Regions from separate parts of the Flavobacterium helocola genome, predicted to be linked through region 1. Evidence: riboswitches for the same ligand, from Rfam matches in the RefSeq annotation. Region 1 holds a riboswitch; the other holds the start of a gene.

Region 1 (8,986 bases):
CATCGGAGAATTATCAGGTGATTTGCAACAAGATAAAGGAAAATTAGAAGTGAAATTAATTTCCGTTCCAGCTAATTCAGCTTTAGGTTCTTTAAAAGGTTCTGATTCTATTTTCGAAATTTATACAGAATCTTATGGAGAACAACCTATCGTAATTCAGGGCGCTGGAGCAGGAGCATCAGTAACCGCTAGAGGTGTTTTTGGCGATATTTTACGCTTATCTGAAAAAAAATTATAAACTCAACCTGCAAGGTTTTCATAACCTTGTAGGTTTTTAAGCTTAAATGAACTTAAACTATTCATCATAAGTCAAGTAAAACTTATATGACTTATATGTTTAAAAAAAAACAAAACCATGAGCAATCAAAATTTAGGATTAGAAACCCAAGCCATTAGAACGCAATTAGAACGAACTCAATATTTAGAACATTCTGTTCCGTTATATTTAACATCAAGTTTTGTTTTTGAAGATGCTGAAGACATGCGCGCTTCATTTGCGGAGGAAAAAGAACGCAATATTTACAGTCGATTTTCCAATCCCAATACATCCGAATTTGTAGAGAAAATTTGTTTGATGGAAGGAGCAGAAGAAGGCTACGCTTTCGCAACCGGAATGGCAGCGGTGTATTCTACTTTTGCTGCTTTATTGAATTCGGGCGATCATATCGTTTCTGCAAGTAGTGTTTTTGGTTCGACGCATACGTTGTTTACCAAATATTTTCCAAAATGGAATATTACGACGAGTTATTTCGATGTCAACAAACCAGAAACAATTGAAAATTTCATTCAACCAAATACAAAAATACTTTACGCAGAATCACCAACTAATCCAGCAGTTGATATTCTAGATTTAGAATTGTTGGGTAAAATTGCCAAAAAGTACAATTTAATTTTAATTATCGATAACTGTTTTGCAACACCTTATATTCAAAATCCAATTCAATTCGGAGCCGATTTAGTGATTCATTCTGCCACCAAATTAATCGATGGTCAAGGTCGTGTTTTAGGTGGAGTAACTGTTGGTCGTTCTGATTTAATTCGCGAAATTTATTTGTTTTCCCGAAATACCGGACCCGCTTTGTCGCCTTTCAACGCTTGGGTGTTGTCTAAAAGTTTAGAAACCTTGCCAGTTCGTATCGAAAAACACTGCGAAAACGCTTTAAAAGTCGCTGAATTTTTAGAAAATAATCCAAATGTCGCTTCAGTGAAATATCCATTTTTGAAATCGCATCCGCAATATGAAGTCGCTAAAAAGCAAATGAAATTAGGTGGAAATATTGTAGCGTTTGAAATTAAAGGAGGAATTGAAGCAGGAAGGAAATTTTTAGACAAAATCAAATTATGTTCGTTGTCTGCGAATTTAGGTGACACGCGTTCGATTGTAACACATCCAGCTTCTACTACACATAGTAAATTGACGGAAGAGGAACGTTTGGCGGTAAGTATTACTGATGGTTTGGTGCGCGTTTCTGTTGGTTTGGAAACCGTCCAAGATGTAATTAATGACTTAAAACAAGCGTTAGAATAAAACTTTTTAAATTATTTTATAGATTTATATTCTTAATTTAAGATTAAAATAGGAATATAAATCTATAAAAAATATATTTTTAATGAAATTTTAGAAAATATTTCATAATTTCAATTTTGTCACTACATTTGCAGTGTTCATAATTATAGTGTTTGTTATCACGAAAGCTGGAGGGAATAGACCCTGCGAAAGCTTAGCAACCTCCCGCGCTAGTGGAAAGGTGCTACATTCTATTCCGATATTTATCGGAAGCAGATAACGTTAGAATTGCTCTCCAACTTTCTACGGTAACAAATTAAGTTAATCAAGAAAAATAGGCAATTAGCCTTTGAGAGAGAATCCAATGTCAAAAATTCAAGAAGAAATTAAAAAACGAATTCTCGTGCTCGACGGAGCTATGGGAACGATGTTACAACGTTATAAATTTGAAGAAGAAGATTTCAGAGGCGATCGCTTCAAAGATTTTCCGCATCCTTTAAAAGGAAACAACGATTTGCTTTCCATTACCCAACCAGAAGCTGTAAAATCAGTACATCGCGCTTATTTTGAAGCCGGTGCTGATATTGTAGAAACCAATACTTTTTCGGGAACAACTATTGGAATGGCCGATTATTATTTGGAAGATTTAGTCTACGAATTGAATTTTCAATCGGCTAAAATCGCCCGTGAAGTAGCGGATGAATTTACCGATAAGCCGAGATTTGTGGCTGGTTCCATCGGTCCGACGAACAGAACAGCATCAATGTCACCTGATGTTAATGATCCAGGTTTCAGAGCAGTGAATTTTGATGATTTAAAAATCGCTTACAAACAACAAGTAGAAGCTTTAATTGATGGTGGTTGCGATTTACTTTTGGTAGAAACAATTTTCGATACCCTAAATGCAAAAGCCGCATTGTTTGCTATTGAAGAAGTAAAAGAAGAACGCAATATCGATATTCCAGTAATGGTTTCAGGTACAATTACCGATGCTTCTGGAAGAACATTATCGGGACAAACAGTGGAAGCTTTTTTAATTTCGATTTCACATATTCCTTTATTGAGTGTTGGGTTTAATTGCGCTTTAGGAGCAGACCAATTGAAACCGTATTTAAAAACATTGGGAAATAATACCTCGTTAAATATTTCAGCACATCCAAATGCTGGCTTGCCAAATGCCTTCGGACAATACGACCAAACGCCTGAAGAAATGCAACAATTAATTCGGGAATATTTACAGGAAAATTTAGTAAATATCATTGGTGGATGTTGCGGAACTACACCAGAACACATCAAATTAATTGCTGAGGTAGCAAAAGAATTCAAACCACGCCCCGTGTAGAGAAAACGCATGCGTTGTCTCAATAATTGATTTAATCAATTATTAAATATCAAAAAATGAAAAACAGAACAATAAAAATAAATTTCGAATCATTTTTAAATTCACAACGATGTTGGGTTTGCCAATATGTTAGTGATAGTAAAGTCTTTTGGAAGTCTGTTGCAAAACATTATAAAAGAATAAGTAATGAGTTATAGTTCCGATAAATATTTAAAATTATCAGGTTTAGAACCTTTGATTGTAACTCCAGAAACCAATTTTGTTAATGTTGGAGAACGAACAAACGTAACAGGTTCGCGTAAATTTCTTCGATTAATTAAAGAAGAAAAGTACAACGAAGCGCTTTCGGTTGCACGTGAACAAGTAGAAGGTGGTGCACAAATCATCGATGTCAACATGGATGAAGGAATGTTGGATGGCGTCTATGCAATGACAAAATTCCTAAATCTAATCGCAGCCGAACCCGATATTGCAAGAGTTCCTGTTATGATTGATTCTTCAAAATGGGAAATCATTGAAGCAGGTTTAAAGGTGATTCAAGGAAAAGGTGTGGTAAATTCAATTTCTCTAAAAGAAGGAGAAGCTACTTTTATTCATCATGCCAAATTAATCAAACGATACGGCGCTGCGGTAATTGTTATGGCTTTTGACGAAAATGGTCAAGCGGATACTTACGAAAGACGTATCGAAATCTGTAAAAGAAGTTATGATATTTTGGTTAATCAAGTTGGTTTTCCTGCTGAAGATATCATTTTTGATCCCAATATTTTTCCAGTTGCAACCGGAATGGAAGAGCATAAATTAAATGCATTAGATTTCTTCCGAGCGACCAAATGGATTCGCGAAAATCTTCCATATGCGAATATTTCTGGTGGTGTGAGTAATGTCTCTTTTTCCTTCCGTGGAAACGATAAAGTGAGAGAAGCAATGCATTCCGCGTTTTTATACCATGCCATCCAAAATGGAATGACGATGGGAATTGTGAATCCTGAAATGTTAGAGATTTACGATGAAATTGATCCTATTTTATTAGAACACGTTGAAGATGTTTTATTAAATAGAAGAGATGATGCAACAGAACGTTTATTGGATTTAGCCGAAAGTTTCAAAGGCGATGTAAAATCGAATGAAAAAGCGATTGCCGAATGGCGAAATGGTTCGGTTCAAGAGCGATTAACGCATTCGTTAGTAAAAGGAATCGACGAATTTATCGAAATTGATATTGAAGAAGCGCGTCAGTTAGCCAAAAAACCAATCGAAGTGATCGAAATCAATTTGATGGCTGGAATGAATGTAGTGGGTGATTTGTTTGGAAGCGGAAAAATGTTCTTGCCACAAGTTGTTAAATCGGCTCGTGTGATGAAAAAAGCGGTTGCTTATTTGCTTCCTTATATCGAAGCTTCAAAAGATGGTTCTACTTCGTCAAGTGCTGGAAAAGTATTGATGGCGACTGTAAAAGGCGATGTGCATGATATTGGAAAAAACATAGTTTCAGTAGTTTTAGCGTGTAATAATTTCGAAATTATTGATTTAGGTGTGATGGTTCCGCCAGAAAAAATCATTGAAGTTGCGGTTAAAGAAAATGTAGATATTATCGGTTTGAGTGGTTTGATTACGCCTTCGCTGGACGAAATGGTGTATTTGGCCAAAGAAATGGATAAATTGAATATCAAAATCCCCGTAATGATTGGTGGTGCTACAACTTCACGTGCACATACGGCTGTGAAAATTGCTCCAGAATATAAAGAAACCGTGGTTCATGTGAACGATGCTTCGCGTGCGGTAACAGTAGCAACCAATTTATTGCAACCCGATACTAAAATTACTTATGCAAAATCGCTTCGTGAGGAATATGATTCACTTCGAGAAGGATATTTAAATAGAAGTCGTGAGAAAAATTTCTTATCGATTGAAGAAGCGCGTAAAAATAAATTCAAAATCGATTGGGATACGTTCGAACCAGTAAAACCAAATTTCATAGGAACAAAAACAATTGAAGTTGAACTTTCAGAATTAGTAGATTTCATCGATTGGACACCGTTTTTCCAATCTTGGGAATTATACGGAAAATATCCAGCGATTTTAACAGATGAAATTGTAGGCGAACAAGCGACTCATTTGTTTGAAGATGCACAAAAAATGCTTGCTCAGATTGTTAAAGAGAAATGGTTCACCGCAAAAGGAATTTTAGGAATTTTTCCAGCGAATACAATTAATCATGATGATGTTGAGGTTGTCACTTCGAGCGGAGTCGAGAAGTTTTTGAGTTTAAGACAACAGAGTGCTAAAACAGTTGGAGCTCCAAATATCGCTTTAGCGGATTTTATTGCTCCAAAAGAAATTGGTAAACAAGATTATATTGGATGTTTCTGTGTTTCAACTGGTTTTGGTGTTGATGAAAAAGCTTCGGAATTCGAAAAACAATTAGATGATTATAATTCCATTTTGGTAAAAGCTTTGGGAGATAGATTAGCAGAAGCTTTTGCAGAATATTTGCATTTAAAAGTGCGTAAAGAAATTTGGGGTTATGCTTCTGATGAAGTTTTGTCAAATGATGAGTTAATCAAAGAACAATACAAAGGAATTCGTCCTGCTCCAGGTTATCCAGCTTGTCCTGACCATTTGGAAAAGCCAACGATTTGGAAATTACTAAATGTAGAACAAGAAATAGGCGTGAAGTTAACTGAAAGTATGGCGATGTGGCCAGCGTCATCAGTTTCGGGTTATTATTTTGCGAATCCAGGAAGTAAATATTTTGGTTTAGGAAAAATTAAAAAAGACCAATTAGAAGATTACGCCAAGAGAAGAAATAGTAGTGTAGAATTAGCCGAAAAATGGCTCTCACCCAATTTAGCAGATTAAAGATTTGTTTCAAGTTTCAAGTTTAAAGTTGCGCAACTAACCTGAAACTTGAAACCTGAAACCTGAAACTAAAAAAAACATGAAAGTAACTGAACATATACAAAACGCCAACGGAAAACCTTTGTTTTCCTTCGAAATTTTACCGCCTTTAAAAGGGCAAAATATTCAATCTATTTTTGATAGCATTGATCCATTGATGGAATTCAATCCGCCCTTTATTGATGTAACCTATCATCGTGAGGAATATGAATTCAAAGAATTAGAAAACGGCTTACTTCAGAAAAAAGTAGTTAAAAAACGTCCGGGAACTGTAGGAATTTGTGCCGGAATTCAGAATAAATATCAAGTGGATGCCATTCCGCATATTTTATGTGGCGGTTTTACGAAAGAAGATACTGAAAATCTTTTGATTGATTTAGATTTCTTAGGAATTGACAATGTAGTAGCACTTCGTGGCGATGCCGTAAAAAGCGAAATTTATTTCAAACCTGAAAAAGAAGGTCATGCTTATGCTTCGGAATTAGTGACACAAATCAGTAATCTGAACAAGGGAATTTATTTGGACGAAGATTTGCAGAATTCAACAAAAACTGATTTTTGTATCGGAGTTGCTGGTTATCCAGAAAAACACATGGAAGCACCAAGTTTAGATAGTGATATTCATTTCGTAAAGCAAAAAATTAAAAACGGCGCTGATTATATCATCACCCAAATGTTTTTTGATAATAAAAAGTTCTTCGATTTTGTAGCAAAATGCAGAGCGGCTGGAATTACCGTTCCAATTATACCAGGATTAAAACCAATTGCTACGAAGAAACAATTGAATTTAATTCCACACCGATTCAGTTTAGAATTGCCTGATGATTTAATTATGGAAGTTGTGAAGGCAAAAGATAATGATGCTGTGAAACAGATTGGTATAGAATGGTGTACCCAACAAAGTAAAGAATTAATCGCTGCAGGAATTCCAGTTTTACATTACTATTCTATGGGAAAGGCTGAAAATGTTAAGGCTATTGCAAAAGAAATTTTTTAATTATAATTCTTTTTTAAAGTTGAATCTCCTAAGTATTTTGTACTCAGGAGATTTTTTTTTAAACCACAAAGGGTTTTTATTCGTAGATAAATTAAGTGTTTGAAAAAGTATTGTTTATTAAATTGTAACCATTAAGGCTTTAAATTAACAAATTGTTATCTTAATTGATATACGATATTTAATTGACTATTTAGTAATAAATTTATCGACGAAAAGCTTATAAATTCGATTAATAACATTTTGAAGCTTTTTTTTAGAGGTGCATTTTTCCGAATATTTCTGTTTTCTATCTGTTTTAAAAGTTTTAATTTAAAATGTATCGCTTTTATAAGATTTAAATTATTTATAATTCATTAAAAATGTTAAATATGTGTATTTTATTCTTGCTAAAATAGGTGTGATTGATAAAAATATATTTTTTTATTCGAAAAAGAATTGTAAATTTATAATAACAAAAAACTAAAACTCATGAAAAAAATTATCTGTTCGTTCGTAATTTTATTCATTTCCCAGTTAACCTTCGCAAATGAATTGGATTCTATCTTAACAAAAGCTAGGTCATTAACTGAAAAAAAGAATTATACTGAGGCAATTAAAGAGTATGAAAATTACATCAAATTGTCAAAAGGTGAAAATTTAAAAGATGTTTATATAGAAGTAGCCAATTGTTATTTCTATCAAAATAAAAAGGAAACTGCTGTAAATTACATAAAAGATGCCATTTCAAAGTATGGCTTTACAGAAGAGGATTTTATTTACAGTTCTATTTTGGATGAAAAATTGTCATCGTACGCGCTTTCTGTAGTTTATGACGATTATTTCAAGTTAAGAAAAAAGTATTTGGCAACATTGAATTAGTTTATTTTAGCCAAAGCTTTTTGAAATCTCCTTACAGGTTTATTTGTAAGGAGATTTTTTTATTTCTTCTTAGCTGTTTTCTCTCTAAAAATTTGCTCCAAGTTTTTGCTTTTCAATACAATTTGTAGCGTTCTCAAATTATTGGCTTGAGCAAAATCAAATAACGCTGGTCGCATATCTGTTGATGTAGTAAAAGTAAGTTCCCAAACTAAATCATGTGTATTTTTTGCCGATTTCAAATTTGGTAAAGCCACAAAATCAGATTCAGAAACTTTTTTATCAAATTCTACTTCGATAATTTGTTCTGCTTCTTCTGCTACTAGATTGTTTAGTTTTTTATCGGTAACGATTTTTCCTTTATCGATAATGATAATTCTATCGCAAATAGCTTCTACTTCTTGCATAATATGTGTTGATAGAAAAACCGTTTTGTCTTTTCCAATGTTTTTAATTAAATCACGAATTTCTACTAATTGATTTGGATCTAAACCTGTTGTGGGTTCATCTAAAATCATAACATCAGGATTGTGTAATAAAGCCGTTGCTAATCCAACACGTTGACGATAGCCTTTAGAAAGTTCGCCAATTTTCTTATGACTTTCAGGTGTTAATCCTGTCAAAGCAATTACTTCATCAATTCTCGATTTGGCAACTTTATGTAAATCGGCATTAAAAGCTAAATATTCTCTCACATATAAATCCAAATACAACGGATTATGTTCTGGTAAATACCCAACCGACTTCTGCACTTCTTTTTGAGCTGAAGTTACATCGTGTTCGTTTACAACAGCTGTTCCGCTATCGGCTGTTAAATAAGTAGTTAAAATTTTCATCAAGGTTGATTTTCCGGCACCATTAGGGCCTAAAAAACCTACGATTTCTCCTTTTTTTACAGAAAAACTAATGTTGTCTAACGCTTTTTGGTCTCCGTAATTTTTTGAAATATTTTGAACTTCTATCGACATATGATGTAAATTTTAGCAAAAGTAACTTTTTTTAAAAGAACTCAAATTTATTTAAAAAAGTATTTTGTTTTCATTTTTTTATTACTTTAGCAGAATCAAATAACAAAGAGCACAATGCTTAACAATAGTACATTTTTCTTTAACAATTCTTTTTATTTCTTCTGGAGACAGTTGAGGGATTGTTGTGCTATTATATAAATCAAAGAAATTTATTTTATAAACATACAATCCCGATGCAAATCGGGATTTTTTTTTGCTCATATATTATGGAAATTAAAGTCGCAATTCAGGGAATTCAAGGGTCGTTTCATCACCAAGTAGCACATCGTTATTTTGGTGAAGCAATTGGTTTGGATGAATGTGTTACATTTAGAGATGTAGCTAATAGTTTAAAAAATAACCAGTCAGACAAAGCT
Region 2 (8,986 bases), on a different contig from region 1:
TTTCGACTAAAAGCAAGGCTAGAAACCGCCACTTTTAGCTTAGCTTTATCAGTGTCAAGAAGGATTTAAAGCATTACCTTCTCTAGGTTTACATTTACGGTTCTCCTAAACCAACCGCCATAAACCAAGGCTTTTGAGGAGAATCCAGCTTTCCTACCTAGTAGGAACTTGGCAAATCTTACTATAATTCAGATTAAGCAGCTAAAGCGTAATTATTTTCGCCGTTTATAGGTTTGTACATTTGGATTTACGAGCTAAACATACAATGCTCGACGTGCTTACTAATCAATTCCACTCGCTGTCAAAACCAGTCGACCCCATGTGTAATAAGTAGTGTTTTTTGAATAATATTATACTCAAAAAGTGAGCCAAAAATACTACCAATTTTTCAATAAAAAAACTATTGTGCAAACTAAAGTAAAAAGTTATATTTGTAACATTAAATCAATATTCAGTTATAAATACTGTTGGCTATGAAGTTTGGAATCATCAAAGAAAGAAAAAATCCACCGGATAGAAGAGTAGTTTTTACTCCAGAAGAGTTAGTACGCTTACAATCAGAACATCCAGAAGCGGAAATAAAAGTGGAAAGTTCAGATATCAGAATCTTCTCTGATGACCAATATCGTAATTTAGGATTAAATGTCACTGCCGATATGTCGGATTGTGATGTTCTTTTTGGAGTAAAAGAAGTTCCTGTTGATGCTTTAATTCCAAATAAAAAGTACTTTTTCTTTTCGCACACGATTAAAAAACAGCCATACAATCGCAAATTGTTAAAAGCTATTTTAGATAAAAATATCGAATTATACGATCATGAAACTATTGTAGATGCAACCAATCACAGATTAATTGGCTTTGGTCGTTATGCTGGATTAGTAGGGGCTTATAATGGATTCAGAGGATTCGGAATCAAATACGATTTATTCACTTTACCAAAAGCAGAAACCTTAAGTGGTAAAGAAGATTTAATCGCACGTTTAAAACGCCGAACGCTTCCAAATATTAAAATTGTACTTACCGGACATGGTAAAGTAGGAATGGGAGCTAAAGAGATTTTAGACGGAATTAAAATCAAACAAGTAAGTGTTGAAGATTTTTTAAATAAAAACTATACAGAACCTGTTTACACTCAAATCGACGTATTAGATTATAACAAACGTATTGATGGTCAGGTTTTAGATAATACCGATTTTTACAAAAACCCACAAGATTACGTTTCTAATTTTGAACGTTTTACGAAAGTTGCTGATATGTACATCGCTGGACATTTTCACGGTAACGGTTCGCCAGATATTTTAACTCGTGATATGCTTCGTGCTGCTGATAATAAAATTCAAGTAGTTGCCGATATTTCTTGTGATGTTGATGGACCAGTAGCTTGTACAATTAAAGCATCAACAATTGCAGAGCCTTTCTTTGGATACTTACCAAGCGAACACAAAGAAGTTTCGTATACTCATCCGGCTTCTATCATGGTGATGTCAGTTGATAATTTACCTTGTGAATTACCTAAAGACGCTAGTGAAGGTTTTGGAGAAATGTTTATGGAACATGTAATTCCAGCTTTCTTTAATGGAGATAAAGATGGAATTTTGCAAAGAGCCAAAATTACAGAAAACGGTCAACTTACAGAACGTTTTAAATATCTACAAGATTACGTTGACGAAAAACAAGAAGCTATAGCTACTAAATAATAACAAGCCCGATGTGAATCGGGTTTTTTGTTTTTATAATAAAACGTATATATTTGTTAAAACTAATCAAAAACTAATGAGCAATCAAATCAAAACCAATTATCCTGCATTATATACACTAATTACAGTGTTTTTCTTTTGGGGATTTATCGCAGCTGGAAACAGTATTTTTATTCCTTTTTGTAAAAGTTATTTTTCACTAGATCAATTTCAGTCTCAGTTGGTCGATTTTGCTTTTTATACCGCTTATTACATAGGAGCCTTATTATTGTTTGCTTTGGGTGATTTATCAGGAAAAGATATCGTAGGAAAATGGGGCTATAAGAAAAGTATTGTTTATGGATTATTATTTTCAGCACTGGGAGCTGGCGTCATGATTATTGCCGTTGAAGCAAGTGTTTACGCGGGAATGTTAGTAGGATTATTTATAGTTGCTTTAGGTTTTTCATTACAACAAACTGCAGCCAATCCTTTTGCTATTTTATTAGGTGATCCAAAAACGGGAGCGAGTAGAGTAAATCTTGGAGGCGGAATCAATTCTTTTGGAACTACAATAGGTCCTATTATAGTGGCATTAGCATTATTTGGTACAGCTGCATCCGTTTCAGACGAACAGATTAAAACATTAGAACTTAATAAAGTAGTATTACTATATGTTGGAGTAGGCTTATTATTCGTAGCTGCTGCAGCTTTATTTTGGTTTTCAAAAAAAGTGCCTAGCGGAATTGCAAACGAACCAATGGAAAAGGCTAATAAAGCATTAAGAACATTAGTGATTATGACGGTTTTATTAGCAGCTTGTTTTGTGCCAATTTTTAAAACCTATCAATTAGATACAACTAATTATTGTGATGCAGATTTTTCAGATTTAGAACAATATAGAATGCTTTGGCTTTCAGGTGCTTTATTAGTAGTTGTTGGTGGTTTGATGTTTTCTTATACATCCGCAAAAAAGAAATCGGAAGGTTGGGGTGCGATGCAATATCCTCAATTGGTTTTAGGAATGTTAGCGATATTTACCTATGTTGGAGTAGAAGTTGCTGTTGGAAGTAATTTGGGTGAATTATTAAAATTAGATGAATTTGGAGGTTTACAATCTTCAGAAATTGCACCTTATATTTCAATGTATTGGGGAAGTTTAATGATTGGAAGATGGGCAGGAGCTATCAGTGTTTTCAATTTGCAAGGAATGAAGAAAACATTAGCTTTACTTATTATACCAATTATCGCATTCGGAATCATTTTAGGAGTGAATATCATTTCTGGAAAAGATATGAAACCCTTGTATTGGTATATCGTTTGTGTGATTATTCAAATTATAGCTTTCTTTTTGAGTAAAGATAAACCGGCAAGAACCTTAATGATTTTTGGAACTTTTGGTGTAATTGCAATGTTAATTGGATTGTTTAGCACAGGAACAATTGCTATTTATGCCTTTTTATCTGGTGGATTGGCTTGTAGTATTATGTGGCCTTCTATTTTTAGTTTATCTATTATTGGATTAGGAAAATATACTTCTCAAGGTTCGGCATTCTTAGTAATGATGATTTTAGGAGGTGGGATTATTCCTCCCTTACAAGGAAAATTATCAGATATAATTGGAATTCATCAATCGTATATTGTTGCTGTTATTTGTTTTGCTTATTTAACATTATTTGCTGTATTAGTGAAAGGCTTATTAAAGAAACAAAACATTGATGTAGATGCTATTGAAGTAGAAGGAAGTCATTAGAAATATATCATAAAAAAAACTCCGTCATAACGTAATTTTGTGACGGAGTTTTTTTTTACCATTTTTTTAATTTAATTTTGCCAACGTTATCACGAATCTTTTCAAAGATAGCAACCTGCAACAACAAGCAAGGTGCTAAAACGATAAGCCAATACTTTTGGAAAAAATGTTGTTTATTCTCATTTTTCATGATTTTATTTTGGGTTTCGTGATACGTAAATTTTTAAAAAAATGCGCATGAAACAAACACAAAACAAAGGAAATTTATTAGCCTTACTGCCTTTAGCAGTTTTTATTTTTACATTTTTAGGAAGCGGAATTTTACTAAATGATTTTTACGCTTTACCCTCATCCATTGCGGTTATTTTAGGAATTGTTACAGCTTTTGTTATTTTTAAAGATACTTCAGACAACAAGGTTTCCAGTCTGATAGCAGGTTGTGGTGATTCTAAGATTATTACAATGTGTCTTATTTATCTTTTAGCAGGAGCTTTTGCAACTGTTTCCACAAGTATGGGAGGTGTTGCTGCAGTAGTAAATTTGGGAATAGAAAACATCAATTCTTCCTATTTTCCTTTAGGAATCTTTCTAATCGCAGCATTTTTATCCACTGCTACCGGAACATCCGTAGGGTCAATAGTGGCTTTAGGTCCAATAGCTATTTCATTAGCTGATAAGTCTGGTGCTTCTCTTCCTTTAATTGGAGGTTCTTTGTTAGGTGGCGCCATGTTTGGGGACAATCTCTCCATGATTTCCGATACAACAATTGCAGCCACACAATCTTTAGAATGTAAGATGAAAGATAAGTTTAAAGTAAATCTATTTATAGCACTTCCTGCAGCTCTATTCACGATTATAGTACTACTTTTTTTGGGATATGGTGAAGGTCAATTGACAGTAGCAGCAGAAAAGTATGAATTAATTGCCATTGTACCGTATGTGTTGGTTATTGTTTTGGCTTTAATTGGGATTAATGTTTTTTATACACTTTTTATTGGAATACTTTCGGCAGGACTTATTGGTTTTATTTCGAATGATTTTACGCTTTTAACTTTTTCAAAGACCATTTACCAAGGTTTTACAAGCATGACGGATATTTTTTTATTATCCATGTTAACAGGAGGTTTGGCAGCTTTGGTTGAAAAGGCAGGAGGAATTACTTTTTTGCTACATCAAATTAAAAAGCGTATCAAAACAAAGAAATCGGCACAAATGGGAATTGGAGCACTTGTCGGATTAGTAAATGTTGCTATAGCCAATAATACAGTTTCTATTGTAGTAACTGGAGGTATTGCCAAAGAAATTAATGATGATTATGAGCTTAATCCAAAGAAAACAGCTACTATTTTAGATATTTTCTCTTGTATTTTCCAAGGTTTGTTACCTTATGGTGCCCAAGTTTTATTAATTATTAGTTTTTCTAAAGGTTCATTGTCCTGGTCTGATTTATTTTTGAATGCTTGGTATTATTTGTTTTTATTCGTTGTTACTTTGTTAGCTATTTATAGTAATTTTTGGGACCGAATTATTATGAAATATTCGAAATAATAGTTTAAACAAACCTCCGATTGATAATCTTCAATCGGAGGTTTTGTTTTTATTTATTCCACTCAATCTTTCTCGAAAAATACATCACGGCTGCCAATATCAAGAATAATCCAATACTTCCTACTAATAGCGCATAATCTTCCAATTGGATAATCACATAGATAAAAGTATATAAAACACTAAGCGAAATCCCAATGAAAGTTGGAAACTTTCTATCTTTTAATATGGAAATGGAATACAGCGAAATCATTATGATGACCGATGCTCCAGCTATTAAATAGGCAAAAGAAAAAGTACTGTGTTCTGTAATCGAAATTAGCAAAGTGTAAAACATGATTAACGCTATTCCAATCATTGAATATTGAAAAATATGAATGTTGATTTTACTTATAGATTGAATCAAAAAGAAGATTAAAAACGTTAATCCAATTACCAAAAAACCATATTTTGAAGCACGCTCGTTTTGTTGGTATTCATCAACCGGCGTAATAAAATCTACTGCAAAAGCGTATTTGCCTAATTCAGGTAAAACTTCAAAATAGTTTTGAGCAAATGGTCGATTAAAGTGCAGTATTTTCCAATTGGCTTCAAATCCGTTATCCTTAATTTCTCTTGAAATAGGCGAGAAGTTTCCGTTAAAGTTTGGCGAATTCCAATTCGAAGTAACCTTTGCATCAGTTGTTTTTCCAATCGGAACCATTTTTACCTGCTTGCTTCCGTTAAATGAAATCGTAAAATTAAATTTGGTATTGTTTTCAAGCGTTTTATAATCAAAATAGTTGGTTTCCAAACTTTCGATGCTGTCGTTTGTACTATTTGCAACCGATTCAAAAGCTAAATTTTGATTTCCAATTTTCATTTTTACTTCATCTTTAAGACTTTTCAAGTTGGTAGTACGAATTAAAATTTTAGCGCGATTCCAATAAATGTTTTCGGCTGGTATTCCTTTCGAAGCGAAATTAGGAGTAGTATAATTTCCATCAAATTGCATTTTGGTTGTAAATACATTCGATTTGTAAATGCTTCTTTCCAAAGGTTTTACCATGGTAACTTCGGTTTTGTTATTCAAGGTTTCTGGAAAGAAATAGGCATAATTATTGGCACCCGACAAAGGGTCTTTGTACGGCACTTTTAAAATAGGACCATAAAAATAAACGGAATTTCCCCATTTGGAAGTCGTTTCGGTAATGACTTCTTTTTGGCGTTGGCTTCTTTCTACGATTAATTCTTGCACTAAAGCAAGTGGAATGATTAATACTAAGGTTAGAATCCCTACCATGATCATTTTAGCGGTTGTGGTTTGAAAGAACGATACTTTTGGTTCTTGTTGAAATTGTGTTTCCATGATGTTTGATTTTATTGGTTATAATTTTTAAGGTTTCTAATCGTTGTTGATATCATAGCGATTGCTAAAATAAATGTAACAGCTATTGACATTGTGATTGAAATTAGTTTGTTCATGTTATTGAATATTAAAGGTTTGTTGAATATGTGTTAGTGAAACAGAAAGCATATTATAAAAGTCTAACCCGTAGAATGCATGTGCTTGTTTTCCTCTTTGATATTGTTGTTTGAAATACGAAAATCTAGTAGGATAGAAGAGTGTTCCAGAAACGATTACCATTATCAAATACAAGCTTCGTTTACCGTTGCCAAAGAGATAATATTGCATACCTATTTCTTCCACAACTGAAATTCCAGTGTTGGTTAGCACGTGAATAATATCATGGTCTTCTAACTTAGGTTGGATTTCAAAATTATATTTCAATAAAAAGCAACCCAAGTGAAATCCCAAGCTATCATTAGGAAGTTGTATCAAATGATTGACTTTAACATCCCAAGCTTTTCCTTTTTTAAAGAATTTTTGATACGGTTTTTTACTGAGTTCGTACATTTTTTCTATAAATAAATCTCTCATAATAAATATTTAAAAGTACTTTGAATTTCAAAGTAAATAGATAAAAAAATAGGTTTAGCTTTTCTTTATTAATTTTTCAAGCGCCTCGATGTGAGAAGTAAAAGCAATTCTTCCTTCTTTTGTAGCACTATATTTTGTGTTGGGTTTTTTGCCAATAAACTGTTTCTCAATTTGAATGTAATTTTCTAATTCTAGCGCTTTAGTATGCGAAGCTAAGTTACCATCTGTTACGCCTAAAAGTTCCTTTAGCATATTAAAATCGGCACTTTCATTCACCATCAATACCGACATTATCCCCAAACGAATTCGGTGATCAAAGGCTTTGTTGATATTTTGGATAATGTTTAGCATGTTTAGTTTAAAAGTTTATGGTTTAAAAGATTAAAAGTTGTCGAAAATTGTTTCAACTATTTCAGAATCATATAACTGAGAAGGAGCTACTACAGCTTCATTGAAAGGGATATTATTTCCATATCTTTCTTTCATAATGCTTTTTACCAATGGATTATCAAGATTAAAATCTTTCAGTTTTTTGGTTTTACATAGTTCTATATTGGCTCCATTTTTATAAATTTTCCAAACTAATTCCGAACAATAAATTTTATTATCACTCCATTCAAAATACAAATCATAATCTTTGTTATTCATTGATTTTCCGTAAGACTTCATTTTTTGTAAAACTTCATTAGTCAATATTTTATCTGACTTTCTTAATCTTTTTACAGCATATTTAGCATCTTTTCCATGAGAAATCCAATCTTCAAGCAAAGTCATTTTAACAGGTTGAACCGCTTCATATACGTAAGTTTTACCATTTTCAATAAAGATGATTCCACAATGAGAAAATTTTGAATTGGTTGCAATTTTAACTGCTTCACATTGTTTAGATTGTGAAGTTTGAAAAATGATATCACCATTTTGAAAAGCAACTTCTTTACTATTTATTTCTTTACAATTAAATGAAATAAAAATTAAACAAAAGAAAAGCGATACAATTAGATTTTTCATCTTACTTTCTCTCGTATTTAAAATACATTAAACTTCCGTATAAAATGTGACAACCTCCAAAACCTAATGCCCAGAATAATAAGCCATAACCTAAGAACCAAGTCGATAATAATCCCAAAGCAATCATGGTTATTCCTAAATAACGAACATCTCCTAAAGTATATTTACTAGCATTTACACAGGCTAATCCGTAGAATATCAAAGTTAACGGAGCAACTAAACCCAAAATGTCTTTTTCGATTAAAAAGATAATAAAAAATCCACCAGTTGCCAAAGGAATCATAAAGTTGATAACCAATCTTTTTGAAGCGGTATTCCATACATTTTCATGACTTTTTCTCGCTTTACTGATACTTAAAACAATCCCAGTTACAATTGACAACACCAAAACGGATGTTGCTATTATCAATAATCGAATTACAGCAGCTTCAGAAATGATTAAATCACGATAAGCACCCATTGTTGAAGTATCAAAGTAAATGGTTTTATAAGCTAACCATGCTCCAATTAAAGCATAAAAACCTGCTAAAATTCCAGATAAACCACTCAAAGATATAAAACGTGATGATTTGTTCATCAAATTTTTGATTTCGGTAATGTCGTTAAGATAGTTGTAGTTTTCCATTTTAAAGTACTTTGAAATACAAAGTAAATAATAAATAATTTGTTGACCAAACAATTTTTACATTATTTTTGAAAAAATGTTTTTTAAATGAAACCCACAGAAGCATATATACTCCGTCAACCTGAACAATACCAAGCGATGATGTTACATGTATTATCAGTAGTAGAGCAGGAGCTTTCGCAATCTGAATTACTTTTCAAATGGGGCATTCCGTATGTGTATTATAAAAAAAAGCCATTTTGTTATTTGGCTCCCAATCATAAAAAAGGTTTTTTAGATCTTGGCTTTGCCAAAGGTTTTCAGTTAAAAAGGAATCAAGCAACTTTAATTGATGAAAAGAGAAACACAGTGAAATCCTTGCGTTATTTTTCTATTGAAGAAATAGATAATACTGTTTTAATTGATGTTATTTCGGAAGCGAAAGGCTTATACACCTAACTTAATTTTCGCTTAATTTC

What was found. Region 1 has a riboswitch for S-adenosylmethionine ahead of AAEO58_RS04655 (homocysteine S-methyltransferase family protein). Riboswitches for the same ligand answer to the same signal wherever they lie in the genome.
Region 2: linked by a shared signal. The riboswitch ahead of AAEO58_RS10090 (Na+/H+ antiporter NhaC family protein) and the one ahead of AAEO58_RS04655 (homocysteine S-methyltransferase family protein) in region 1 are both predicted to bind S-adenosylmethionine.

Annotation. Positions count from the first base shown of each region.
Region 1 is NZ_JBBYHT010000001.1:1,029,942-1,038,927, forward strand. It holds gene thrA (bifunctional aspartate kinase/homoserine dehydrogenase I) at 1-238, shown strand, start outside; gene AAEO58_RS04650 (trans-sulfuration enzyme family protein) at 356-1,528, shown strand; SAM riboswitch class I at 1,681-1,790, shown strand; gene AAEO58_RS04655 (homocysteine S-methyltransferase family protein) at 1,872-2,849, shown strand; gene metH (methionine synthase) at 3,036-5,711, shown strand; gene metF (methylenetetrahydrofolate reductase [NAD(P)H]) at 5,791-6,747, shown strand; gene AAEO58_RS04670 (tetratricopeptide repeat protein) at 7,216-7,605, shown strand; gene gldA (gliding motility-associated ABC transporter ATP-binding subunit GldA) at 7,665-8,570, opposite strand; gene AAEO58_RS04680 (prephenate dehydratase) at 8,837-8,986, shown strand, end outside.
Region 2 is NZ_JBBYHT010000004.1:269,728-278,713, forward strand. It holds RNA gene ssrA (transfer-messenger RNA) at 1-319, opposite strand, end outside; gene AAEO58_RS10080 (NAD(P)-dependent oxidoreductase) at 474-1,697, shown strand; gene AAEO58_RS10085 (MFS transporter) at 1,774-3,429, shown strand; SAM-I-IV-variant riboswitch at 3,511-3,606, shown strand; gene AAEO58_RS10090 (Na+/H+ antiporter NhaC family protein) at 3,667-4,977, shown strand; gene creD (cell envelope integrity protein CreD) at 5,027-6,322, opposite strand; gene AAEO58_RS10100 (hypothetical protein) at 6,440-6,895, opposite strand; gene AAEO58_RS10105 (winged helix-turn-helix domain-containing protein) at 6,950-7,246, opposite strand; gene AAEO58_RS10110 (YiiX family permuted papain-like enzyme) at 7,277-7,903, opposite strand; gene AAEO58_RS10115 (hypothetical protein) at 7,905-8,528, opposite strand; gene AAEO58_RS10120 (DUF1801 domain-containing protein) at 8,616-8,966, shown strand.